DNA from 2 places in the Bradyrhizobium sp. 157 genome. Region 1 is predicted to be linked to the other one. Evidence: riboswitches for the same ligand, from Rfam matches in the RefSeq annotation. Region 1 holds a riboswitch; the other holds the start of a gene.

Region 1 (12,090 bases):
GCGATTGATCGCCAACTCTCCACCGGGCTTCCGCTCTGAAAAAGAGCGTTCCAAAAGCCACCCCAGCGGTGTCGTTATTCGGCCGGTCTGTTGCGCTTGCCGCAGAGCAGTTCGTGAATCTCGACGGCATTTCGAAGGACGATTGCTTTGTGAATCGCCTCGGTGCGCTCATCCCCCGGCGACATCTCGCGAGCCTCGTCCATGGCGATCACCGCCCTGGCATCCAGATCGCGCGCAAGCGCCGATTGGGTTTGTTTGGTCGGAGATAGCCCGCCCCGCAGTGAAACCGCGCTACGCTCGATCACCATTGAATAACCATCGCAGCGGCGACCAGCAGCACAAGAAAGATCGGCATCAGTACTGGGGGTACCAGCCACTCACGAAGATTGAATGCGGGGAATTTTGGCATATGACCGCCCTTTTGGTTGAGGCGGGAGCGCAACGCTCTCAGTCACCGATAACAGCCCGGGGCGCGCGGTGATATCTTACATATAGCCACTGTCTGCCGAATAGCGAGGAGAATCGCAAATTTGTTTTCCGGGGGCTGCCCGGCAGGCATTGTAATGCGGCATTGAATAGCCATCTGAATGCCAGCGCCATCGTATGCTTCTGCATCGCCCTTACGGCAGCGCGAAGCTTAGCCACGACAAATCTTGTCAGCGACATTGACCAACCGCATATCGCTTCGCTGTGCGCGTCCTGGTTTGAACGAAGCCTCGACACAGGTCGTGCAAGAGCCGGTGAGGCGCGTTGTTCATCCGCTGTTAATCCAATCGGTACCATCCATGATTGAGTTTCCAAATCATAGCCGCTCATATGATCAAACCCGGCGAGCCGTGCGGTTCTGGGGGCACGACAGTGCGCTGGAAGCGACATTCTTCATAGACGAGGGCGCATTGAGGCGGATTCAGCCAGATGCCCGCCCCGACGAGTCCGGTTTCCTGAATGCGTTCGATTGCAACCGTGATGTGATATGCGCGGCGGCCGCGAAGGTTTACGTCCGTGGAAGCCGGGGCTCTTACGATCTGGTCGCGGGAAATTTTTGAAACGAGCGCTTTTTTTAAGAAGCGCCGCAGCGAGCAAACGCCCCTCACGTGTGAAGACCGGCCAAGTTGAGCGCCGCATGTCGGAGCGCCGGCTCGACGCCGGCTGAACACCCATTCCGAGCGATTCGTTCGCATCCGAAAAAGCCGCGGATTTCTCCGCGGCTTTGCTCGTATTCAGACTGTTTCGGCTTTCTCAGTAGCGATCGGTGCCGATTCCGACGCTGACGCCGGGCGCGCGGATGCCAATGCCGCCACGTTCCTCATAGCCGCGGCGCTCGATGTAACGCTCGCGACGGGGAGCATACCCGTATGAATGACGGTGCTCACGGACAATGACACGGCGTTCACCACGTTGGCGCCAGCACTGGCCTGCGTCATTGCAAACCATGCGGACGTTCTGAATGTTGCTCTCCGGAGCGACTGATACATTCGGGGAAAGCGGTGCCGCGGAAGCGGCCGTCACGAGAAGGGCACTTGCGCCGGCTGCCAGATAGATCGCGAGGTTTTTCATAATGTCTCTTTCCAAAAAGTAATTGTGTCAGGAGACCAATAGCCTCGCGAGGCAATGGTTCCAGGAGCTAGCTGTAATTGTCATTGATCGCAGGTGGTGGATTTCGTCGATGCTGAAAGGTTTGCCGGAAAAGACTGCTGCCGGGATGGTCAAGGACGGCAAGGTGGTGGTGACCCTGCGAGTTCTGCTCCTCGGCCTACCAGTTCGCGCCGCATGAAGCGGGCCGTGGAGGGAGTAGTGGCGCCATTGCGGTGCAGGGTGGGCAAAGGCGCGAAAGTCGTGCCTACCATCTATCAGCGATCACACTTCTCGATGGTGGGCACGCTTCGCTTTGCCAACTCTACGACTACCAACTGGCATATGTGATCTCTTGCGTGACTGCCCGACGGGCAAATCACTAAAACCTGTCCAGCCCTTCGCGCAAAAATAAAAAGCCATTGCGCAGGGAAGGCCGGGATGCTCCCGCTGTACCTGTATGCTCGTGTGCGCGTTCTTAGTGCGCAAATTGCACACGAGACCGCGGGTGCGGCGCGCACCCGGTCTTCCCTGCGCCCTCTGAACAGGAGGGCGGAAGGCTATGATGCAAGCCTCGGGCGAAACATGCCGCGAGAATGCGAAGTCATGCGGCAAACACATACGTCATGCCCGGGCTTGACCCGGGCATCCATCACTTTGAGAAAGACTCATGCAAAGAAAGATGGATCACCAGGTCAAGCCGGGTGATGACGAGCGAGGACGCTCGTCAATTCAACACCCGCTTATTATCCGGGCTGTCCAGCGAGAACGTCGGCACGTCGATCTCGAAACGCTCGCCGCTTTCGCTGACCATTTGATAGCGCCCGGTCATGAAGCCCGACGCGGTCGGCAGCGGTACGCCGCTGGTATATTCGAAGCGCTCGCCTGGCGCGAGCACCGGCTGCTCGCCGACCACGCCCTCGCCGCGGACTTCCTGCTTGCGGCCGGTAGCGTCGGTGATGATCCAGTGCCGGGTACGAAGCTGCACGGTCTCGGCGCCAGTATTGGTGATGACGATGGTGTAGGACCAGAAATACTGGCCCTTGTCGACCGACGAGCGTTCGGGGAGGAAGTTCGGCTCGACGGTGACTTCGATCTGGCGGGTGACGGCGCGGTACATGCGGGCAAGCTTCCGGAAATCCTGTTCGCATCATAGCCGGGAATGCCGGGGGAACCAATCTCCGCTGCGCCGGGTTGCCGCTTGCTTCATCGCGGTTTCAACATAGTTCCGTTCTAGAGCGCAGCCGCGCTGCCCGGCCCCGTACCTTCCGCTTGCGTATCCCTTGCGTATCTGGCGTGCAAGTTGCGGGCCGATATTATCTTTCCGGACAGTGCGCGCGCAAAAGCTCAACTGCCCAAACGGTGCCAGATGTCGTCCATTGCCGATCCAGTCGCCGGAACGCCTCGCAGCGACGCCAAGGCCGCCGCTGCATCTTCCGCACCGGCGATTGCGCTCCCGGTGGCCGGCGAGCGCGAATTGCGACTCGACCTGTTTCGCGGCATGGCGCTGTGGCTGATCTTCATCGACCATCTGCCGACCAACATCCTGACCTGGTTCACCATCCGCAATTACGGATTTTCCGACGCCACCGAGATCTTCATCTTCATCTCCGGATACACCGCCGCCTTCGTCTATGGCCGCGCAATGCTCGAGGCCGGCTTCGTGGTGGCGACCGCGCGCATCATGCGGCGCGTGTGGCAGATCTACGTCGCCCATGTGTTCCTGTTCACGATCTTCCTCGCCGAAATATCGTACGTCGCCACCCGTTTCGAGAACCCGCTCTATAGCGAGGAAATGGGCATCATGGATTTCCTCAAGCAGCCGGATGTCACGATCGTCCAGGCGCTGCTGCTGCGATTTCGGCCCGTCAACATGGACGTGCTGCCGCTCTACATCGTGCTGATGCTGTTTCTGCCGGTCATCCTGTGGCTGATGAAGTGGCGGGCCGACGTGGCGCTGGGGCTATCGGTGCTGTTGTACGCGCTGACCTGGCACTTCGACTGGTATCTCACGGCCTATCCGAGCGGCTTCTGGATATTCAATCCGTTCTGCTGGCAGTTGCTGTTCGTGTTCGGTGCTTGGTGTGCGCTGGGCGGGGCGCAGCGCATGTCCCGCATCTTGGCATCGCCGGTGACGATGTGGATCTGCATCACCTATCTGGTGGCCGCATTCTTCGTTACGCTCACTTGGCACATTCCGCAGCTCAGCTTCCTGATGCCCAAGCGGATCGAGCAGTGGATGTATCCGATCACCAAGACCGACCTGGACGTGCTGCGGTTTGCCCATTTCCTGGCGCTGGCCGCGCTCACCGTGCGCTTCCTGCGTAAGGACTGGTCGGGCCTCAAATCGCGCTGGCTGCGACCATTGATCCTGTGTGGCCAGCATTCGCTTGAGATATTCTGTCTCGGCGTCTTCCTGGCCTTCGCAGGACACTTCGTGCTGGCCGAAATTGGTGGGGGTGCCCTGACGCACGCCCTGGTCAGTCTTGCCGGTATCCTCATCATGTGGGGCATGGCGTGGGTGATTTCGTGGTACAAGCATTCGGCCGACAAAGGAGCCTCGAAGACGAAAAGCACGGCAATCAACGCCGACATGGCGGGAGGAAGCGCATGAGGCCCGGCTCGGGAGCTGTGCTGGTCCTGACGCTGCTTGCGGGCCTTGCAGCGGCCGGATCGGCTCGTGCCCAGGATGCCGCCTCCCAGGCTTGCGAAGTTCCCTCCCATCTCCTCTCCACCGAGAGCACGCTTCCGAAGGTGGCCGAGGCCGTCAAGAATGCCCGGCCGCTGACCATCCTGGTGGTGGGGAGCCGCTCATCGACCATCCTGTCCTCCGAAAACAGCGCCTATCCGGCCAAGCTGCAGGCGGCGCTGAAGGAGAAGCTGCCCTCCACCCCAATCAACCTCTCCGTAGAACTCCAGACCGGCAAGACCGCCGAGGAGGTCGATCCCAGCCTCGTTAAGCTGGTGGAAGCAAAAAGGCCTACTTTGGTCATCTGGCAGACGGGAACCGTCGATGCTATGCGATCCGTCGATCCCGACGATTTTCGTGGCGCCATCGACGACGGCGTTGCTGCGCTGCAAAATGCCGGAGCCGACGTGGTTTTGGTCAATCTGCAATACAGCCCGCGCACGGAAACTATGATTTCCGCACCGCCGTACCTAGATAATATGCGCGTAGTGGCTCAGCAGCATAATGTTCCGCTGTTCGATCGGTTCGCTATTATGCGTCATTGGAACGACGCCGGAGATTTTGACCTGTTCAGTACCTTTCATGGCACCGACATGGCCAAAAGGGTTCACGCCTGCCTCGGCCGCGCGCTGTCGAAATTCGTGCTCGACGCCGCCCGCCTCGACCAGGCGCAGCAGAATTAGGGACTAGCGTTAATGAGTTCTCACTGCCCTTTTCGTTTGTCGACATTGCTGACTGTCACGGCCGCGGGCCTCGCGCTGCTGATGCCTGCCTCGGTGTTGCCGCTGAATGCCCAGACGGCTTCGCAACAAACCGGCCAGCAGGCGGCACTGTCCGATAACCCCAAAGCCGAAAGCAACCCGGAAAAGAAACCCTCGGCTGAAAGCGCCCCGCCGCAGGCCGCACCGGCGGCCACCGGCAATCCGGCCGCGCAGAAGGGCGTCACCGGCAAAGCGATCGACAAGGTGAAGGAAGTCGCGAAATCGGCCGGCGACATCTTCAGCCGCGTTCCCTGCCTGCCGCCGAAGGGCGCTTCCAAATCGATGGGATCACTGCCGCGTGTCGCGAGCAAGCTCGTCGCGGGCCAGCCGGTGGTGATCGTCGCTTTCGGATCGTCATCGACCCAGGGGTACGGCTCCAGTTCACCGGAGTTTACGTATCCGAACAGGCTCGCAGCGCAGCTACGCCGCAAATATCCGACGGCCGACATCTCGGTCATCAATGCCGGCAAAGGCGGCGAGGACGCGCCGGAAATGATGAAGCGGCTGCAGACTTCCGTGATCGACTTGCATCCTGACCTGGTGATCTGGCAGGTCGGCACCAATGCGGTGCTGCGCAATCTGGATCCCGCCGAGACTGCCAAGCTCATCGACGAAGGCATCACGCGCATTCAGGCTGCAGGCTCCGACGTCGTGCTGATCGATCCGCAATATTCGCCGCGGGTCAACGAGCACGCCGAAAGCGCCGGCAAGTTGATGAAGCTGCTGAACAAGACGGCCGAGCTTCGCAAGGTCGGCGTCTTCCCGCGCTTCGCGGTGATGAAGGACTGGCACGAGCGGCAGGCGATTCCGATCGAGAATTTCGTGATCGCCGACGGCCTGCACATGAGCGACTGGGGCTATGCCTGCTTCGCCCAACTGCTCGGCGACGACATCATCAAGTCGGTCGGCCAGATCAAGCTCGGCGTCGCCGTGCCCTCGGACGTGCGGGCCTATCGGCCGATGTGAGGTGATGTGGGGACGCCGTCATTGCGAGGAGCGTTAGCGACGAAGCAATCCATTGCTCCCGTAGGAAAGATTCTGGATTGCTTCGCTTCGCTCGCAATGACGACGGAAGCACCGTCCATTCGCCTGCTCACGCCTTCTCCAGCGCCTGCGCAAAATCCTCGATCAGATCATCGGCGTGCTCGAGCCCGGCCGAGAAGCGGATGAAGCCCTCGCTGATGCCGAGTTCGGCGCGCGCCTCCGGCGTCAGCCGTTGATGCGTCGTCGTCGCAGGATGCGTGACTAGGCTCTTGGCGTCGCCGAGATTGTTGGAGATCTTCGCAAGCTTCAACGCATTGAGGACGCGGAAGGCGGCGGCCTTGCCGCCCTTGACCTCGAAGCCGATCAGCGTCGAGCCGCCGCGCATCTGCTTCTTCACCAGCTCCGCTTGCGGATGATCGGCGCGGCCAGGATAGATCAGTCGCGAAATCTTCGGATGGCTTGCTAACGCCTCGGCGATTTTCGCCGCGTTGTCGGTCTGCGCGCGTACCCGCACTCCCAGCGTTTCCAGTCCCTTGAGCAGGACCCACGCGTTGAAGGGCGAGAGCGATGGCCCGGTCTGGCGCATGAAGTTGTGAATGTGCTCTGCGATGAAAGCTTCGGACGAGAGAATAATGCCGCCGAGGCAGCGCCCTTGACCGTCGATATGTTTAGTTGCGGAGTAGACCACGACATCGGCGCCGAGCGAAAGCGGGCTCTGCCAGATCGGCGTGGCGAAGACGTTATCGACGACCAGCCGCGCGCCGCCCTTGTGCGCGATCTCGGCAATCGCCGGAATATCGAGCACATCGAGCGTCGGGTTGGTCGGGCTCTCCAGAAAGAAGGTCTTGGTGTTAGGCCGCAATGCGCGCTGCCATTGGTCGAGATCGAGGCCGTCGACCAGCGTCGTTTCGATCCCGTAGCGCGGCAGGAGGTCCTGCACGACATAAAGACACGAGCCGAACAGGGCTTTGGAGGCTACCACATGATCGCCGGCTCTGAGCGGTGCAAGGATCGCGGTCGTCACCGCGGCCATGCCGGTGGCGGTGGAGCGAGCAGCTTCCGCGCCTTCAAGCTCGATCATGCGGCGCTCGAACATTGAAATTGTGGGATTGGAATAGCGCGAATAGATAAAGCCGGGATCCTCGCCCTTGAAGCGCGCCTCGCACTGCTCCGCGCTGTCGTAGACATAGCCTTGGGTGAGAAACAGCGCTTCCGACGTCTCGCCAAATTGCGAGCGCAGCGTCCCGCCATGGACAAGCCGGGTTTCGGGACGAAAACGCTTGGTAGAACCAACTTCAGACATGTGACCTCCGCCGTGACCACCGGAAAATGGTCACAAAAAACCGGCCTGGAATAATTTCCACAGGCCGGGATCACACGTGTCCCCGGCCTGTTTAGCGATTTATTTAACGTGGCTGCAAGCCGGCCGGCTCAAATCACCACGGGATAAGTCATGCTGATATTCGCTTGCGCTCTTTCAGTCAAGGCGGCCATCGGATAACCCCTAAAAGCCCATATTTATGAGGTTTGGATGACATTTGGCCATCCAGGGCCACCTCAGAGGACCCGCGCCGTGTCGTTCACGCTTCCGCCCGACGGTAACGGAATTCTACCCGACCGCATGATCGCGGCGATGGCGGATGCGGGCCTGATCCTGCCGGCCTATCCGTTTGTCGAAAGCCAGATCCAGCCGGCGAGCCTCGATTTGCGCCTTGGCGACGTTGCCTACCGGGTACGCGCGAGCTTCCTGCCCGGTCCCGGCGCGACCGTCGCCGAGCGCATCGACGAATTGAAGCTGCATGAAATAAACCTCTCCGACGGCGCGGTGCTGGAGACTAATTGCGTCTACATCGTGCCGCTGCTGGAAAGCCTCGCGCTGCCGCCGGAGATCGTGGCCGCGGCCAACCCGAAGAGTTCGACCGGACGGCTCGACGTTTTCACCCGCGTGATCGCCGACGGCACCCGCCGCTTCGATATGATCGGCGCCGGCTATCACGGCCCGCTCTATGCCGAGATCAGCCCGAAGACGTTTCCGGTGCTGCTGCGCGAGGGCTCGCGGCTATCGCAAGTGCGTTTCCGCACCGGCGACGCCATCCTCGATGCCGACGAGCTCGACGCGCTGCATGGCGCCGAGCGATTGGTCGATATCGACGATGCCGATCTCGCCAATGGCGTGGCGCTGTCGGTCGATCTCTCCGGCGAAAATACGGGCAGCTTCGTCGGCTACCGCGCCAAGCGCCACACTGGTGTGGTCGATATCGACCGCCGCGGCGGCTATGCGGTCGACGAATTCTGGGAGGCGATCCCGGCTCGATCGGACGGCAGCCTCATCCTCGATCCCGGCGAGTTCTACATCCTGGCCTCGAAGGAGGCCGTGCAGGTGCCGCCGGATTACGCCGCGGAAATGGTGCCGTTCGATCCGCTGGTCGGCGAATTCCGCGTGCATTACGCCGGGTTCTTCGACCCCGGCTTCGGTTATGCCGGCGCCGGCGGGCAGGGCGCGCGCGCCGTGCTCGAAGTGCGCTCGCGCGAGGTGCCGTTCATCCTCGAGCACGGCCAGATCGTCGGGCGTCTGGTCTACGAGAAAATGCTGTCCCGGCCGGATGCGCTGTATGGGCAGCGCATCGGCTCGAACTATCAAGCCCAGGGATTGAAGCTCTCCAAGCACTTCCGGGTGTGACGCCTGCGCCGGACCGCCCTCAGTCGCGCACCTCAGAGATAAACTCGCCGATCTGCGCAATCGCCTGACGGGCCTCCGGCAACACCGGCACGAACAATTGCCAGACGTGCGGCATACGCCGCCAGATCTCGAGTTTGCTGAGCGAATTGTGCGACCGAAGCTTCTCCGCCATGCGGACCGCGTCGTCTCGGAGAATTTCATCGCTGCCGACCTGAATAAGCACCGGCGGCAATCCGGCGGGATCGCCGTAGAGCGGCGAAGCATAGGGCGTGCGCGGATCGGCTCCGCCGAGATAGAGTTTCGCCACACCGGGAAGATCCTCGACATTCAACATCGGATCGGCCGCGGCATTCGTCTTCAGCGAGGCGCCCGTAAGGGCCAGATCGGTCCAGGGCGACAACGCGACGGCCGCGGCAGGAAGCGGTTGGCCGTCATCACGCAGTCTCAACAGCAAACCCAGCGTCAGGCCGCCGCCAGCCGAATCTCCCGCCACGAACAACTGGCGGCTATCGGGCGTGTTATCGACGAGCCAACGATAGCCCTCCACGGCATCCCCAAGCGCTGCCGGAAACGCGTGCTCCGGAGCGAGGCGGTATTCAAGCGCCCAGACGCGGGCTTGCAAGGCGTCGGCAATCCGCCAGAGGAAGTGCCGGTAATAGACCGGCGCGCCGGACACATAGGCGCCGCCGTGGAGATAGAGCACGTTCCGTTCGGGTCGGGATGCTGGCGTGATAACCCGGTGAAACCGCACCCGACCGGCCTCGATCTCGACCGTTGTGCTCCGGGCGGGCGGATGCGGCACAAACCGCTCCATCGCACGCATGTTTCGCCGCCATTCCTCGACATCGAGACTTCCGCCGCGCCGCTTGAGCAACATGCGAATGCCCAGGCGCAAGAGTTCTGCCCGCAGGCTCATGGCGGCCCTGACCTCAGACCCTGAGCGGCACGGCTGTGGGCATGCGCGGTCGGTCGGTACGCTCTTGCACGATAAGACCGTCCTCGATCTCGACGATGCGATCGGCGAAGGGGACCACGCGCGGATCGTGGGTGACGACTAGCACCGCCCGCTCACGCTTATGGGCGGTATCGGCGAGAATACGCATGATGCTCTGGCCGTTTTTTCCATCCAGTGCGCCGGTCGGCTCGTCGGCAAGAACGACAGAAGGGTTTGCGACGAGCGCGCGCGCGATCGCGACCCTCTGCTGCTCGCCGCCGCTGAGCCCGCCCGGCAAACTGTCCACCTTCTGCTCGAGCCCGACCATCGCAAGGGCCTCCCGCGACTTCTGCGCCGCCCGCCTGCCGTGCTCGTCACGAATATCCAGCGCCAACTGCACGTTCTGGGTCGCGGTCAGCGTCGGGAACAAATGATAGGACTGGAATACGAAACCGACATGCTCACGCCGAATCCTGGCAAGTGTTTCCTTGTCGGCGTTCGCTGTCGGCGTCCCGCATACGGTGACGCTGCCCGAATTCGGCGTCAGCATGCATCCGAGCACCAATAGCAGCGTGGTCTTGCCGCTCCCCGAAGGGCCCATCAGCAGTGTCAGCTCGCCCCGGCGCAGCGAGAGATCGATGCCGCGCAGCGCCTGCACCTCGCCGGCGCCGCGACCCAGCGTCTTCTCGACCGACTTGGCTTCGACCACATAGTCATTCATCGCATGAACACCGTTGCTGGATCGATACGAACGACACGGATGATTGCCCCAATGCCGGATGCTACGCACATCACCACCGTCAGCGCGAACAGTGCCGCCATCAGCCACGGCGTGATGACTATCGGCAACGCGCTTTTGGCGGTCATCTGAACGACGATCGAGCCGATCCCGGCGGCGATGGCAAATCCGATCACCGCGTTGATGAGTGCCTGATAGATGATCACGGTGTAGATATAGGCGTTCGAGGAACCCATCGCGCGCAGGGTGGCGAATTCGTTCAGATGATCCTTGGTGCTGGAGTAAAGCGTTTGCGCGACGATCACGGTGCCGACGATCACTCCTAGCAATGCGCCGGCAAACAGCGCGGCTCCGGCCCCCGTGCCAAACAGCCAGAACGACCGGCTGCGGCTGCGGAATTCGTCCGAAGTAAGAACCTCTGCATCGCCGACCTGCGCGCGAATGTCGCTGAGTGCCTTCTCCCGATCGGCATCGCTTTTCAGCCGGACCAGAACGCTGCTGGCGCGATCGCGCGGCGTTCCGGTGTAGTTGCGCGCGTTTTTCAAGTCCACAAATATGTAAGGCGTCGTGGCGAACGAGCGGATGCCGTCCGTGACGGCGACCACGCGCACCTTGCGGCCGCGGATCTCGGCGGTCGAGTCGACGCCGCTGACACCGAGCCGGTCAAAGTAGGAGCGGTCGACCACAACGTTCGCGCCTTGCGTCAACGCCTGCACGTTGCCCTCTACGACGTTGAACGGTTGCAGGCTGCCCTCGCGCAGGTCGGCTCCCACAATGAAGACCGGCGTCAATTCACCGCTTTCCAGGCGCCAGTCCGAAAATCCGATCACCAGCGGGACCGCAGAACTCACGCCGTCGACGGTCGCGACGCGGTCGCGCAGCTTGACGTCGAGCAGCGAAGGATCCTCGAAGCATTTGGCGCCCTTGGGCAGGATCCACAAATCGGCGGAGGCATGGTCGATCATCGTCGTGACCATTCGGCCGAACCCAAGGAACAGGCCCATCTGGATCATGACGAGGACGACCGAGAAGACGATTCCAACCATGGTCGCGACGAAGCGAAGCCGATCGTGGAACAGGTTGCGGGACGCAAGTGTCAGTACCAGCGACATGTCGGCATCCGTTATCGCGGTTGATTGGCGATGGCTCTCTCGTCTCGTGGCTCGGAATGGCGCGAAACGAGAGCTCTCACGCCAATTTTCATTCCAGCGCTCGCAGCCAGACTTGCGGCGAGCGCAGCGGCAAAAACGATCGTCGCCTTGCCGATCGCATTGAGATCGACATCCAACAACGCGTATTGCAGCCACACGACCACGACGTAGTGCAGCAGATAGATGCTGTAGGCATTGCTGGAGAGGCTATCAAGCAGGCGGTCGCGCGATTGCAGCAGCCGAAGGCAGATCGCGAGCAGACACAGGGCGGCGGCCGCGGAAGCAACTGGAAACGCCAGCGCCGAAGCCAGGCGAAAGAGCGGTGCGCTTGCCCACCACTCCGGCATCGTCAACGATGTGAGTCCGCCCCACGCGGACATGCTAGCGATGGCGGCCGCAAGCCAGGCCAGCCAATGACGTGCAAGCGGACCATCGGAACGCAGCAAGCTGTGCTCGGGCCGATAGCTACCTATCGCAAATCCAGCAAAGAAATAGACGACATAATGCAATGGCCGGCTGAGCTGAAATGAAAATGGGCCGAGAAAGGTCCATTCCCACGGCGTGAAGACCATCGCCAGCG
Region 2 (12,090 bases), on a different contig from region 1:
AAGGAAGGCAGGCGGCCTACAATCCCGAAAACAAAAAGCTCGAATGGTGGCTCACCATAGGGACCGCGATTGGGGTCGGAGCCATGTTGGCGCCCGGCCTGGTGGTCTGGCACCAGTTCGTCACGGTTCCCGCAGACGCGACCGAAATCGAAGTCATGGGCCAGCAGTGGAGCTGGAGCTTCCGCCTCCCCGGCAAGGACGGCCGGATGGGCACAACCGATGTTCGCCACGTCAGCTCCGACAACCCTATGGGCTTGAACCCCGACGATAAGCATGGGCAGGACGACGTTGTCATCGCAAGCGACGACTTGCACCTCCCCGTCGGCAAGCCGGTCAAGGTTTTGCTTCGCTCGCTCGATGTCCTGCACGATTTCTATGTGCCCGAGTTCCGCGCCAAGATGGACATGGTCCCGGGCATGGTCACCTATTTCTGGATGACCCCGATCCGAACCGGAACGTTTGATGTTCTCTGCGCCGAGTTATGCGGCGCTGCGCACGCACAGATGCGCGCCAAGGTTATCGTCGACGAAGAGAGCGACTATCGGGCGTGGCTGGAGAAGCAAAAGACGTTTGCGGAATTGTCAGGCCGAAGCGCCGTTAAAAAGGCAACGCACGAATCCGGCGGCAAATAAGAAATGCTGTTGCGAAGATAAATTGGGCGCGCAAGACCCTCTCATCGCGCCGTGATGGAAGAAACGACCGGGAGGTAAGTCGATGGTCGATGTCCCGTATGACAGAATCGCAGACGTTCCGCCTGCCGAAGTGCCGGAGGTTGAGCTCTATCATCCCAAGAGCTGGTGGACGCAGTATGTCTTTTCGCAGGACGCCAAAGTCATCGCCATCCAGTACTCGCTGACGGCGACGGCAATCGGGCTGGTGGCTTTAGTGCTGTCGTGGCTGATGCGGCTGCAGTTGGGATTTCCCGGCACATTCTCCTTCATTGATGCGAACCAATACCTTCAGTTCATCACCATGCACGGCATGATCATGGTGATCTACCTGCTCACCGCGCTATTTCTCGGAGGCTTCGGCAACTACCTGATCCCGCTGATGGTCGGCGCTCGGGACATGGTCTTCCCCTATGTGAACATGCTGAGCTACTGGGTCTACCTGCTCGCGGTCATCGTGCTGGCCTCGACCTTCTTCGTGCCTGGCGGGCCCACCGGCGCCGGATGGACGCTGTACCCGCCACAGGCAATTCTGTCCGGCACCCCCGGCCAGGATTGGGGCATCATTCTCATGTTGACCTCCCTGATCCTGTTCATCATCGGCTTCACCATGGGCGGGCTGAATTACGTGGTGACAGTGCTGCAGGCGCGCACGCGCGGCATGACGTTGATGCGCATGCCCCTGACGGTGTGGGGCATTTTCACAGCCACCGTAATGGCGCTGCTGGCCTTCCCGGCGCTATTCGTCGCCTCTGTCATGATGCTGTTCGATCGCTTGCTGGGAACCAGTTTCTTCATGCCGGCCCTCGTCGAGATGGGGCAGCAGTTGAAGTATGGCGGCGGCAGCCCGATCCTGTTCCAGCACCTGTTCTGGTTCTTCGGCCACCCCGAAGTCTACATCGTCGCACTTCCCGCCTTCGGCATCGTATCCGATCTGATCAGCACCCACGCGCGAAAGAACATCTTCGGCTATCGCATGATGGTTTGGGCGATCGTGGCGATCGGCGCACTCAGCTTCATCGTATGGGCGCACCACATGTATGTGAGCGGCATGCACCCGACTTTCGGGTTCTTCTTCGCCACCACGACGCTCATCATCGCCATTCCCACCGCCATCAAGGTCTACAATTGGGTGCTGACCCTATGGCGCGGTGACATCCATCTCACCGTCCCGATGCTGTTCGCCCTCGGCTTCATCATCACGTTCGTGAACGGCGGGCTCACCGGCCTCTTCCTCGGCAACGTCGTCGTCGACGTCCCGCTTTCGGATACGATGTTCGTCGTCGCGCATTTCCACATGGTGATGGGCGTGGCGCCGATCATGGTCGTGCTGGGCGCGATCTATCATTGGTACCCCAAGGTAACGGGACGGATGCTGGATGACTGGATGGGCAAGTTTCATTTCTGGGTCACGTTCCTCGGTGCCTATCTGATCTTCTTCCCCATGCATTATCTCGGGCTGCAGGGAGTCCCGCGCCGTTATCACGACCTTGGCGAAGCGACGTTCATCACGCCGTCGGTCCATACGCTCAACGCCTTTATCACCGTCGTGGCTTTGATCGTGGGCTTCGCCCAGATGGTGTTCCTGTTCAACCTCGTCTGGAGCTATTTCAAGGGCCGTCCGTCCGGAGGCAATCCATGGCGGGCGACAACACTGGAGTGGCAGACGCCGGAGACCCCGCCCGGGCACGGCAACTGGGGCAAGGAGCTTCCGGTGGTCTATCGCTGGGCGTATGACTACAGCGTGCCAGGCGCTGAGCAGGACTTCATTCCGCAGAACCAGCCGCCGCGACCGACACGGGCCGTTCAGGAAGCTGCGCCATGAGCGCCATCATCCTGTTCATGGCTGTGATAGCGGTCATCATCGGATGGTGGCTCGCGCAGCAACGGCTGACAGCCAAACCCTGGCTGGAAGAAGGTTCGATCGATCACTTCCCGGGCACGGGAGCAATGACCCTGCCGGCCGCGAAGATCGGTCTGGGAGTGTTTCTCGCAGTCGCCAGTTCGTTGTTCGCACTCTTCATGAGCGCTTACTCCATGCGCATGAACATGGTGGACTGGCGGGCGCTGCCCGTGCCGGGGCTGCTGTGGTTCAACACCGGCGTGCTGGTCGTGAGCAGTGTCGCGCTGCAATGGGCATACGTGGCGACGCACCGGAACAACATGGACGGTGTAATCGTCGGCCTGTGCGCAGGGGGAGCGTCTGCCGTTATATTTCTGGTTGGGCAATTGCTGGCGTGGCAACAGCTGAGGGCGGCGGGCTATTTCGTGGCGTCCAATCCAGCCAATTCGTTCTTCTACATGATCACCGCGGCGCACGGACTGCACCTGATGGGCGGCTTGGTGGCGCTCGGCAGAACGACTGCCAAGGTGTGGCGTGGCGCCGAGATGCCGCAGGTGCGCCTGAGTGTGGAGCTCTGCACGATCTACTGGCATTTCCTGTTGTTGGTCTGGCTGGTCCTGCTTGGTCTGTTGACGGGCTGGACTGACGATTTCGTCGACATCTGTCGGCGGTTGCTCAGCTAGGGAGAGACCAGATGGCAGAGACCGCGCTGACAAACCCTGGAGAATCGCCTGCGCGGGCTGCCGGCTGGCAAGGCATTGCTGCCGACTGGTCCTCGGATCAGCGCGCATTCAAGAATGTCTCCTGGGGGAAGGCCATGATGTGGATCTTCCTCCTGAGCGACACCTTTATCTTCAGCTGCTTCCTGCTGTCGTACATGACGGCGCGAATGTCCACGACCGTGCCGTGGCCGAATCCGAGCGAGGTATTCGCCCTTGAGATTGCGGGGCACCATATCCCCCTCATCCTGATCGCCATCATGACTTTCGTACTGATCAGCAGCAGCGGGACGATGGCGATGGCCGTCAACTTCGGCTACCGCCGCGATCGCGTCAAAACTGCAGTCTTGATGCTGGTCACAGCGGCACTTGGCGCAACGTTCGTCGGAATGCAGGCCTTCGAATGGACCAAGCTGATCACGGAAGGCGTGCGGCCCTGGGAAAACCCCTGGGGGGCACCGCAGTTTGGCGCAAGCTTTTTCATGATCACCGGCTTCCACGGCACTCACGTGACATTCGGCGTGATTTTCCTGATCGCCATCGCACGAAAGGTCTGGCGGGGAGACTTCGACGTCCAAAGACGCGGCTTCTTCACGAGCAGAAAGGGACACTACGAGATCGTCGAAATCATGGGCCTCTACTGGCACTTTGTCGATCTCGTGTGGGTGTTCATCTTTGCCTTCTTTTATCTTTGGTGAGGTCGGCGCATGACAAACGTGGCAGTACATTTGGAAGCACAACAACCTTCGCTGCAAATCCATGCGCATGATGCAATCGCAGCTCCAGCCGCGCACGAAAAGGGGCAGCAGCATCCGATCAAGCTCTATCTCGTGGTCTGGGGCTGGTTGTTCGTCCTCAGCGCCTGCTCCTATCTCATCGACTACTTTGGCCTCCAGGGCTATCTCAGATGGTCTCTTATCCTGTTGTTCATGATGTTGAAGGCGGGCCTGATCGTCGCCGTCTTCATGCATATGGCCTGGGAGCGGCTGGCCCTGGTCTACGCGATCCTGCTGCCGCCGGTGCTGGTGCTGGTGTTCGTGGCCATCATGGTGTTCGAATCCGACTACACGCACCTCATCCGGGTCCTGTTCTTCGCGTCGCCGACTTAGCTGTTTTTGCTTCGCGCCGGAGGTGCTTCAACACGTCGCCGATCAGCTTGCAAAAGGGGGCATCAGTCTCATGCAAATCAATCGTTCAATTCCCGTTCGCGGGAGCTATGCCAATATCGAGGACTATGTTGCGCTGACGAAGCCGCGCGTTATGTCGCTGGTCGTCTTTACTGCGCTGGTCGGTCTCATGGTCGCGCCGGGCGGCATCGATCCCTTCGCCGGTGCCGTTGCTCTTTTTTGCATAGCTGCCGGAGCGGGCGCCGCAGGTGCGCTCAACATGTGGTACGACGCCGACATCGATGCGTTGATGGCGCGTACAGCCATGCGTCCAATTCCCAGCGGCCGTGTATCGCGCTCGGAAGCGTTGGTTTTCGGACTGGTACTTGCCATATGCGCCGTTCTAAGCCTCGGCACATTCCTGAACACGGCCGCGGCTGCGCTGCTTGCTTTCACAATTTTCTTCTATGTCGTCGTTTACACGATGTGGCTCAAGCGCCGAACACCGCAGAATATCGTCATTGGCGGTGCGGCTGGCGCACTCCCTCCGGTGATCGGCTGGGTCGCGGCGGCCGGAAATGTTGGGCTCGAACCGCTCGTCCTGTTCCTGATCATCTTCCTTTGGACGCCACCCCATTTCTGGGCACTGTCGCTCAATCTTGCCGGCGAGTATGCTCGCGCGGGGGTGCCGATGTTGCCGGTCGTAGCCGGCCGGGCCGAAACAAAGCGCCAGATTCTTCTCTATAGCGTTCTTCTGGCTCCTGTCTCGCTGCTGCCCTGGGCATTGGGGTTCGCGGGGGCGATCTATGGCGCGGCTGCGGCGATGCTTGGAGCGATCATAATTTTTCTCTCATGGCAAGTACGTCGCAGCAATGACAAGGAAAGGCAGCCCGCGCGTCGCCTGTTCGTGTTTTCCATGCTCTATCTGGTCCTCCTTTTTGGCGTGCTGTTGATGAATGCTGTCCCGTACGTTCAGCCCGTCTAATCCAGAGCGAAGTCTATCGCTTCGTTTTCCGGGCACGTTTCAGGGAAATCCAGGCCGTGGGCGGCCATGCCTAGATTGTGCGGTCTTGCACGCCTTCCCGCTGCGCTTCGTCGACGGCGCCGTATTTCCCGAACCGTTGAAAGCGGGGCAGGTGCCGCCGCTGTTTTGAGACATATTCAATGTCGTCGCCCGGCTTGATATACGGCCCGGGGACATGGGTGTTCGGAGACATGGGTAACACATCGACGGCATGGGACGGGCTTAGGAGGCCGACATGCCATGGCGCGAGGTGTCACTCATGGATCAGCGGGAGGAGTTCGTTCGGCTGTTTCAGCAGGGGGACGTTAACCGGCGGGAACTGTGCCGTCGGTTCGGGATCAGCCCGAAGACTGGCTACAAATGGTTGGCTAGGGCAGCCGCCGCGAAGCAGGAATGGGCACGGGATCGTTCCCGGCGTCCGCATGGATCTCCAACGCAAAGCCCGAAGGCGATCGAAGCAGCGGTCTTGAAGATCCGGGATGCGCATCCGACGTGGGGTGCACGCAAAATTCTCCGACGTCTGGAGGACCATGAGCGCGCGCCCGCGGCATCAACCGTCCACGCAATTCTGACTCGGCATGACCGCATTCCGCCACCTACACAGCCGCCGCAATATATCCGCTTCGAGCATCCGGCTCCTAACGACGTCTGGCAGATGGACTTCAAGGGGCGCTTTGCTCTGGGCGATCGACAGATGTGTCACCCGCTCACCATGGTCGATGACCATTCTCGCTACGCCCTGTGCTTGCAGGCCGGCGCCAATGAACAGAGTGAGACGGTTCAGCAGCATCTCGAGCGGACATTTCGCCACTATGGCCTGCCGAACGCGTTCCTGGTCGACAACGGTGTGCCTTGGGGTACTTGCTCTGAGGTTCGATGGACCAAACTCCGTGTCTGGCTGCTCAAGCTCGGCGTCGACGTCATCTACGCGCGCCCGCATCATCCTCAGACCAAAGGCAAGAACGAGCGTTTCCATCGCACGCTGAAGGCCGAAGTGCTATCCATGGCGACATTTCGGACCGCCCGCGAACTGCAGAGCGCATTCGATCGGTGGCGGCACGTCTATAATACCGAGCGCCCACACCAGTCCCTGGACTACGATGTGCCAGCAAACCGGTATCGGCCAAGTCCTCGTTCATTGCCAAGCAAGCTGCGCGAGCCTGAATATGAGGAAGGGACGATCCTGCGCAGGGCCAGCGCCATAAAGGCTAATTTCCGCTTTGGCAAACGGCGCTGGCGCGTTCCGGAAGCCTTTCGGGGCGAGCTTCTCGCCATCAGACCCTTCGATCTAGATGGAAAGTTCGGCGTTTTCTTCGGAGCTCACCAAATCGCATCCATCGATCTGCGAAATGATGTTCAATGAAAGTGTTACCCATGTCTCCGAACACCCGTTACCCATGTCCCCGGGCCGTACACTCGACCGGGCGATCCAGTATTCCAGAGACGGCCGTGGTTTAAGCGATAGGCCACGGCGTACTGGATACCCCGCATGCGCGGGGTATGACGATGTGGTGTGGAGCGGCACCTCGACTTCGAATTGAACGGAGCCGCGTCTCTTCACTCCGTCTTCTTCAGCGGCGGATGCGGGCGGCCGAAATCCGGCGCGGCCGAATCCTGGCCGATCTCGACGATGCCGCGGCGGATGGCGCGGGTGCGGGTGAAGTGCTCGAACAACGCTTCGCCATCGTTGCGGCGGATGGCGCGGGTGAGCTTTGACAGGTCCTCGTTGAAGGTGCCGAGCATTTCCAGCACCGCCTCCTTGTTGTTCAAAAACACGTCGCGCCACATCGTCGGGTCAGACGCCGCGATGCGGGTGAAGTCGCGAAAGCCGCCGGCGGAGAACTTTATCACCTCAGAAGAGGTCACCTGCGCCAGCTCGTCCGCCGTGCCGACGATGGTGTAGGCGATCAGATGCGGCAGATGGCTGGTGATCGCCAGCACGAGGTCGTGATGATCCGGCGTCATGGTCTCGACCTTGGCGCCCATGCCGGCCCAGAACGCGCGCAGGGCTTCGATCGCCATAGGGTCGGCGCCCTCGGGCGGGGTGAGGATGCACCAGCGGTTGATGAACAGTTCGGCGAAGCCGGAGTCGGGCCCTGAATGCTCGGTGCCGGCAACCGGATGTGCCGGAACGAAATGAACATGGCCCGGCAGATGCGGCGCCATTTCGCGGACGATGGCGCCCTTGACCGATCCGACGTCGGAGACGATCGCGCCCGCTTTCAGGAACGGGGCGATCTCCTGCGCCACCTGCCCACAGGCGCCGACGGGGATACAGAGAATCACGAGATCGGCGTCGTTGACGGCTTCCGCGTTGGTCTCCAGCACGCGATCGACGATGCCGAGCTCCACCACGCGTGCGCGCGTCTTTTCCGAGCGCGCGGTGGTGACGATTTCGCTCGCAAGCCCCTGGACCCGCACCGCACGCGCGATCGAGCCGCCGATCAGGCCGAAGCCGATCAGCGCGACGCGTCGGAAGATCGGTACCGCGCTCACTTGGCTGCTCACTTGGCCGCCATGAAGTCGCGCAAAGCGTCGACGACGAGGCGGTTGGCCTCCTCGGTGCCGATGGTCATGCGTAATGCATGCGGCAGGCCGTAATTGTTGAGTGCCCGCAGCACCAGGCCACGTTTGGTCAGGAACGCGTCCGCGTCGGCCGAGGTCCTGCCCTTCTCGGTTGGGAAGTGAATCAGCACGAAATTGGCGACGCTCGGCGTCACCTTTAGTCCGAGTTTGCCGATTTCCTCTGTCAGCCAGTTGCGCCACTCTTCGGTGAACGCCTTCGACTTCTGGACATGCGCGGTGTCCTCGATCGCGGCGACCGCCGCCAGCATCGCCGGCGTCGAGACGTTGAAGGGACCTCGGATGCGGTTGACGGCATCGACGATGTGCGCCGGGCCGAACATCCAGCCGATCCGCAGCGCCGCCAGCCCGTGAATCTTGGAGAAGGTATGCGTCATCACGGTATTTTCGGTGGTGGCCACCAGCTCCAGGCCGAGCTCGTAGTCGTTGCGCGACACGTAGTCGGAGTACGCAGCGTCGAGCACCAGCAGCACGTTCGACGGCAATCCGGCGCGCAGCCGCTTGACCTCGTCAAACGGCACGTAGGTGCCGGTCGGGTTGTTCGGGTTGGCGAGCCACACCAGTTTCGTGCGCGGCGTCACGCGCGCGAGAATGGCGTCGACGTCGGCGGTAAAATTGGTCTCGGGCGCGACAACGTTCTTGGCGCCGTTCGCCATCGTCGCGATCGGATAGACCAGGAAGCCGTGGGCGGTCGAGATCGCTTCATCGCCCTGGCTAAGATAGGTGTGCGCCAAAAGGTTGAGGATTTCGTCCGAGCCGGCGCCGCAGATGATGCGGTTGGGATCGAGCCCGTAGGCGCGGCCGATCGCTTCGCGCAGTACCCGCGAGGTTCCTTCCGGATAGTCCTCCAGACGCGCCGCCACGTCCTTGTAGACTGCGATCGCCTTCGGCGACGGCCCGAACGGGGTCTCGTTGGCCGATAGCTTGAACACCTTGCGGCCCGGCTCCGGCACGGGCGTCTTGCCGGGTGTGTAGGGCGCAATATCGAGAATGCCGGGATTCGGCACGGGGCGGTTCATCTTCAACTCCGGAATTTCGGGCGGCGTTTTAAGGCTTCGCCGACCCGTTCGGGGGCACCGTATAGCGCGTTGCGTGGCTGCCGACGAGAGCCGACGAGCGCACCGAGGCGCCGGCCTGGATCAGGGCGGTCTTGATCTTTTCGAACCCGGTGCCGGCATCCGACACCAGAAGCGCCGCGCCGTCGAAAGCGGTATCGGGCACTGCGACGATTTCGGCGAGCGGGGCGAGGGCGCGGGCGATATCAGCGTTCCAGCCGGCGACGCGCACGCTCCACATCTGCACCTCCGTCACCATGGCATCATCGGCAACGCGCGAGATCACGAATACCGGCAGCGCGGCCGGATGATCGGCGCGTTCGAGGAACGGCAGCAGGGCAATGATTTTTGGCGCACCATCGGCTTCCAGCGCACTCCACCACGGCGTGCGGCTCGAGACCGCCGAGACCAGCGCCAGATCGCCCTTCGATTTGGCCACCGCCTCGACTGCGGCCTGCGCGCTGAAATGGCCGACATAGGGCACGACGAAGCCGAAGTGAAACCGCGCCGAATCCCGCATCGCGGGCTCGCCGACCGAGACATCTGCATGCACCGAGAACGGCGCCTGGACGTAAGTGAAGGTCGAGATGATGACGCGCCAGATGCTCTCGATGGTGTCGAGCGGCAGGATGCCGCGATGACGCTCGACCAGGCTGCGCATCATGCTGGCCTCGCGCGCGGGCCGGAATGCCGACCCCACCTCCTGGGTCTGCTTCACCTGGATCAGCCGGTCGATGATATCGCCGCGCGCCATCAGCAGGCGATGGACCTGCTCGTCGATCGCGTCGATCTCCTTGCGCAATTCCTGCAGCGAGGGCGGAGCCGGGGGAGCCTTGGACATTGGGCGTAACCTGATGAGAGCTTTACCTCATCCTGAGGAGCGGCGCATGCGCCGCGTCTCGAAGGATGAAGCCCGTTCTCCCTCATGGTTCGAGATGGCGCAAGGGCACCTCCTCACACCATGAGGTCTGCGAGCCCGGTTAACCATGTAGCTGCCTTGACGACGGACCTGCTTCGGACTAGCTTTGTTCCATTCCGTGGTCATTTGAGCCGGCCGGCTTGCAGCCACGTTAAACAACTCGCTAAACAGGCCGGGGACAGATTGATCCCGGCCGAACCTTTCGTTCAGGCCGGGTTTTTTACGGCCTGATTTCTGTCTGTAAGGACCTCCGCGAGGAGGAAGGTCGGGATGACACAATTGCAGTCGGTATCCAGTCCGTCGATTCACAGCGAGGACCGCGCCCACGAGGCCGACCATCCGACTTCGCCGGTGGTCAAATTCGGCTTCGAGCAGCCCCTGAAGCTCGATTGCGGCATCGATCTCGCGCCATTCCAGATCGCATACCAGACCTATGGCGAACTGAACGCCGACCGCTCCAACGCGATCCTGATCTGCCACGCGCTAACGCTGGATCAGCATGTCGCCAACGTGCATCCTCTGACCGGCAAGGCCGGCTGGTGGGAAATCATGGTCGGTCCAGGCCGTCCGCTCGACACCGACAGATATTTCATCATCTGTTCGAACGTGATCGGCGGCTGCATGGGATCGACCGGTCCGGCCTCGACCAATCCCGCGACCGGCAAGGCGTGGGGACTGGATTTTCCGATCATCACCATCCCCGACATGGTCCGCGCGCAGGCCATGCTGCTCGACCGGCTGGGCATCGAAACATTGTTGTGCGTGATCGGCGGATCGATGGGCGGCATGCAGGTGCTGCAATGGACGGCAGCCTATCCGGAACGAGTGTTTTCCGCGCTGCCGGTGGCCTGCTCCACGCGCCATTCGGCGCAAAACATTGCGTTTCACGAACTCGGCCGGCAGGCCGTGATGGCCGATCCGGACTGGCACCATGGGCGCTATTTCGAACGCAGCACGCATCCGCATCGCGGACTGGCGGTCGCGCGGATGGCAGGGCACATCACCTATCTCTCCGATGCCGCGCTGCATCGCAAGTTCGGGCGGCGGATGCAGGACCGCGAGCTGCCGACGTTTTCGTTCGACGCGGATTTCCAGGTCGAAAGCTATCTGCGCTATCAGGGCTCGTCGTTCGTCGAGCGCTTCGATGCCAACAGCTATCTCTATCTGACGCGGGCGATGGACTATTTCGATATCGCCGCCGATCATGACGGCGTGCTGGCGGAAGCATTTCGCGGCATCAAGACCCGCTTCTGCGTGGTGTCGTTCACGTCCGACTGGCTGTTTCCGACCTCGGAATCGCGGGCGCTGGTGCACGCGCTGAACGCGTCGAGCGCGCGGGTGTCGTTCGCCGAGATCGAGACCGACCGCGGCCACGATGCCTTCCTGCTCGACGTGCCCGAGTTCTTCGACATTTCTCGCGCCTTTCTGGAATCTGCGGGCAAGGCGCGCGGCCTTGAGAGCAAAGCGTTTTCAAGCGAAGTGGATACCGGTTCGCGTGAAGAAAACGCGTCAAAACAAGAAAGGTAGAGCATTTTCCGTTCCGACTACATCGGAACGGAAAAAGCTCTAGAGGTGGCTGACATGGCCTTGCAGGAACAAGCGTTGCCGCTCGGCGGCATCGCTCCCGATCGCACCGGCAAGTATCGCACCGATCATCTCCTGGTCGCCGAAATGATTCCGGCCGGCTCAAAGGTGCTCGACGTCGGCTGCGGCGACGGCGAGCTTTTGCAGCTCCTGGAGAGCCGCGGCATCGATGGCCGCGGCATCGAGTTGTCGCGCGAGGGCGTCAACCGCTGCGTCGCCAAGGGGCTCGCCGTGGTGCAGGGCGACGCCGACACCGACCTCGTCAATTATCCGGACGACGCCTTCGATTACGTCATCCTGTCGCAGACGCTGCAGGCGACGCGACGGCCGAAGCCGGTCCTGGAAAACCTGCTGCGCATCGGCCGGCGCGCCGTCGTGTCGTTCCCGAATTTCGGCTTCTGGAAGATGCGGCTGCAATTGCTCGTCGGCGGCCACATGCCGCGCACGGAGAACCTGCCGGCGACCTGGTACGACACGCCGAACATCCATTTCTGCACCATCAAGGACTTCGTGCAGCTCTGCGACGAGATCAACGTCAAGATGGAGCGCGCGGTGGCGCTCGATCTCTACGGCCGCCCGGTGCCGCTGA

The links. Region 1 has a riboswitch for S-adenosylmethionine ahead of IVA95_RS20075 (O-succinylhomoserine sulfhydrylase). Riboswitches for the same ligand answer to the same signal wherever they lie in the genome.
Region 2: it holds a riboswitch for S-adenosylmethionine, as region 1 does, so the genes downstream of both, IVA95_RS05635 (homoserine O-acetyltransferase) here and IVA95_RS20075 (O-succinylhomoserine sulfhydrylase) in region 1, are expected to answer to the same signal.

The regions. Positions count from the first base shown of each region.
Region 1 covers NZ_JADPKF010000077.1:114,311-126,400, reverse strand. The annotation lists gene IVA95_RS20110 (hypothetical protein) at 75-308, opposite strand; gene IVA95_RS20105 (DUF1488 domain-containing protein) at 786-1,046, shown strand; gene IVA95_RS20100 (hypothetical protein) at 1,240-1,557, opposite strand; gene apaG (Co2+/Mg2+ efflux protein ApaG) at 2,300-2,692, opposite strand; gene IVA95_RS20090 (OpgC domain-containing protein) at 2,942-4,186, shown strand; gene IVA95_RS20085 (SGNH/GDSL hydrolase family protein) at 4,183-4,944, shown strand; gene IVA95_RS20080 (SGNH/GDSL hydrolase family protein) at 4,957-5,988, shown strand; gene IVA95_RS20075 (O-succinylhomoserine sulfhydrylase) at 6,116-7,309, opposite strand; SAM riboswitch at 7,380-7,459, opposite strand; gene IVA95_RS20070 (2'-deoxycytidine 5'-triphosphate deaminase) at 7,580-8,686, shown strand; gene IVA95_RS20065 (alpha/beta hydrolase) at 8,706-9,602, opposite strand; gene IVA95_RS20060 (ABC transporter ATP-binding protein) at 9,616-10,341, opposite strand; gene IVA95_RS20055 (ABC transporter permease) at 10,338-11,471, opposite strand; gene IVA95_RS20050 (acyltransferase) at 11,483-12,090, opposite strand, start outside.
Region 2 covers NZ_JADPKF010000022.1:142-12,231, reverse strand. The annotation lists gene IVA95_RS05690 (cytochrome c oxidase subunit II) at 1-632, shown strand, start outside; gene IVA95_RS05685 (cbb3-type cytochrome c oxidase subunit I) at 715-2,493, shown strand; gene IVA95_RS05680 (cytochrome c oxidase subunit 3) at 2,490-3,194, shown strand; gene IVA95_RS05675 (heme-copper oxidase subunit III family protein) at 3,206-3,928, shown strand; gene IVA95_RS05670 (cytochrome C oxidase subunit IV family protein) at 3,938-4,339, shown strand; gene IVA95_RS05665 (heme o synthase) at 4,410-5,321, shown strand; gene IVA95_RS05660 (hypothetical protein) at 5,392-5,553, opposite strand; partial or broken gene IVA95_RS05655 (IS481 family transposase) at 5,596-6,769, shown strand; gene IVA95_RS05650 (prephenate/arogenate dehydrogenase family protein) at 6,918-7,856, opposite strand; gene hisC (histidinol-phosphate transaminase) at 7,865-8,962, opposite strand; gene IVA95_RS05640 (chorismate mutase) at 8,991-9,839, opposite strand; SAM riboswitch at 10,026-10,105, shown strand; gene IVA95_RS05635 (homoserine O-acetyltransferase) at 10,188-11,444, shown strand; gene metW (methionine biosynthesis protein MetW) at 11,499-12,090, shown strand, end outside.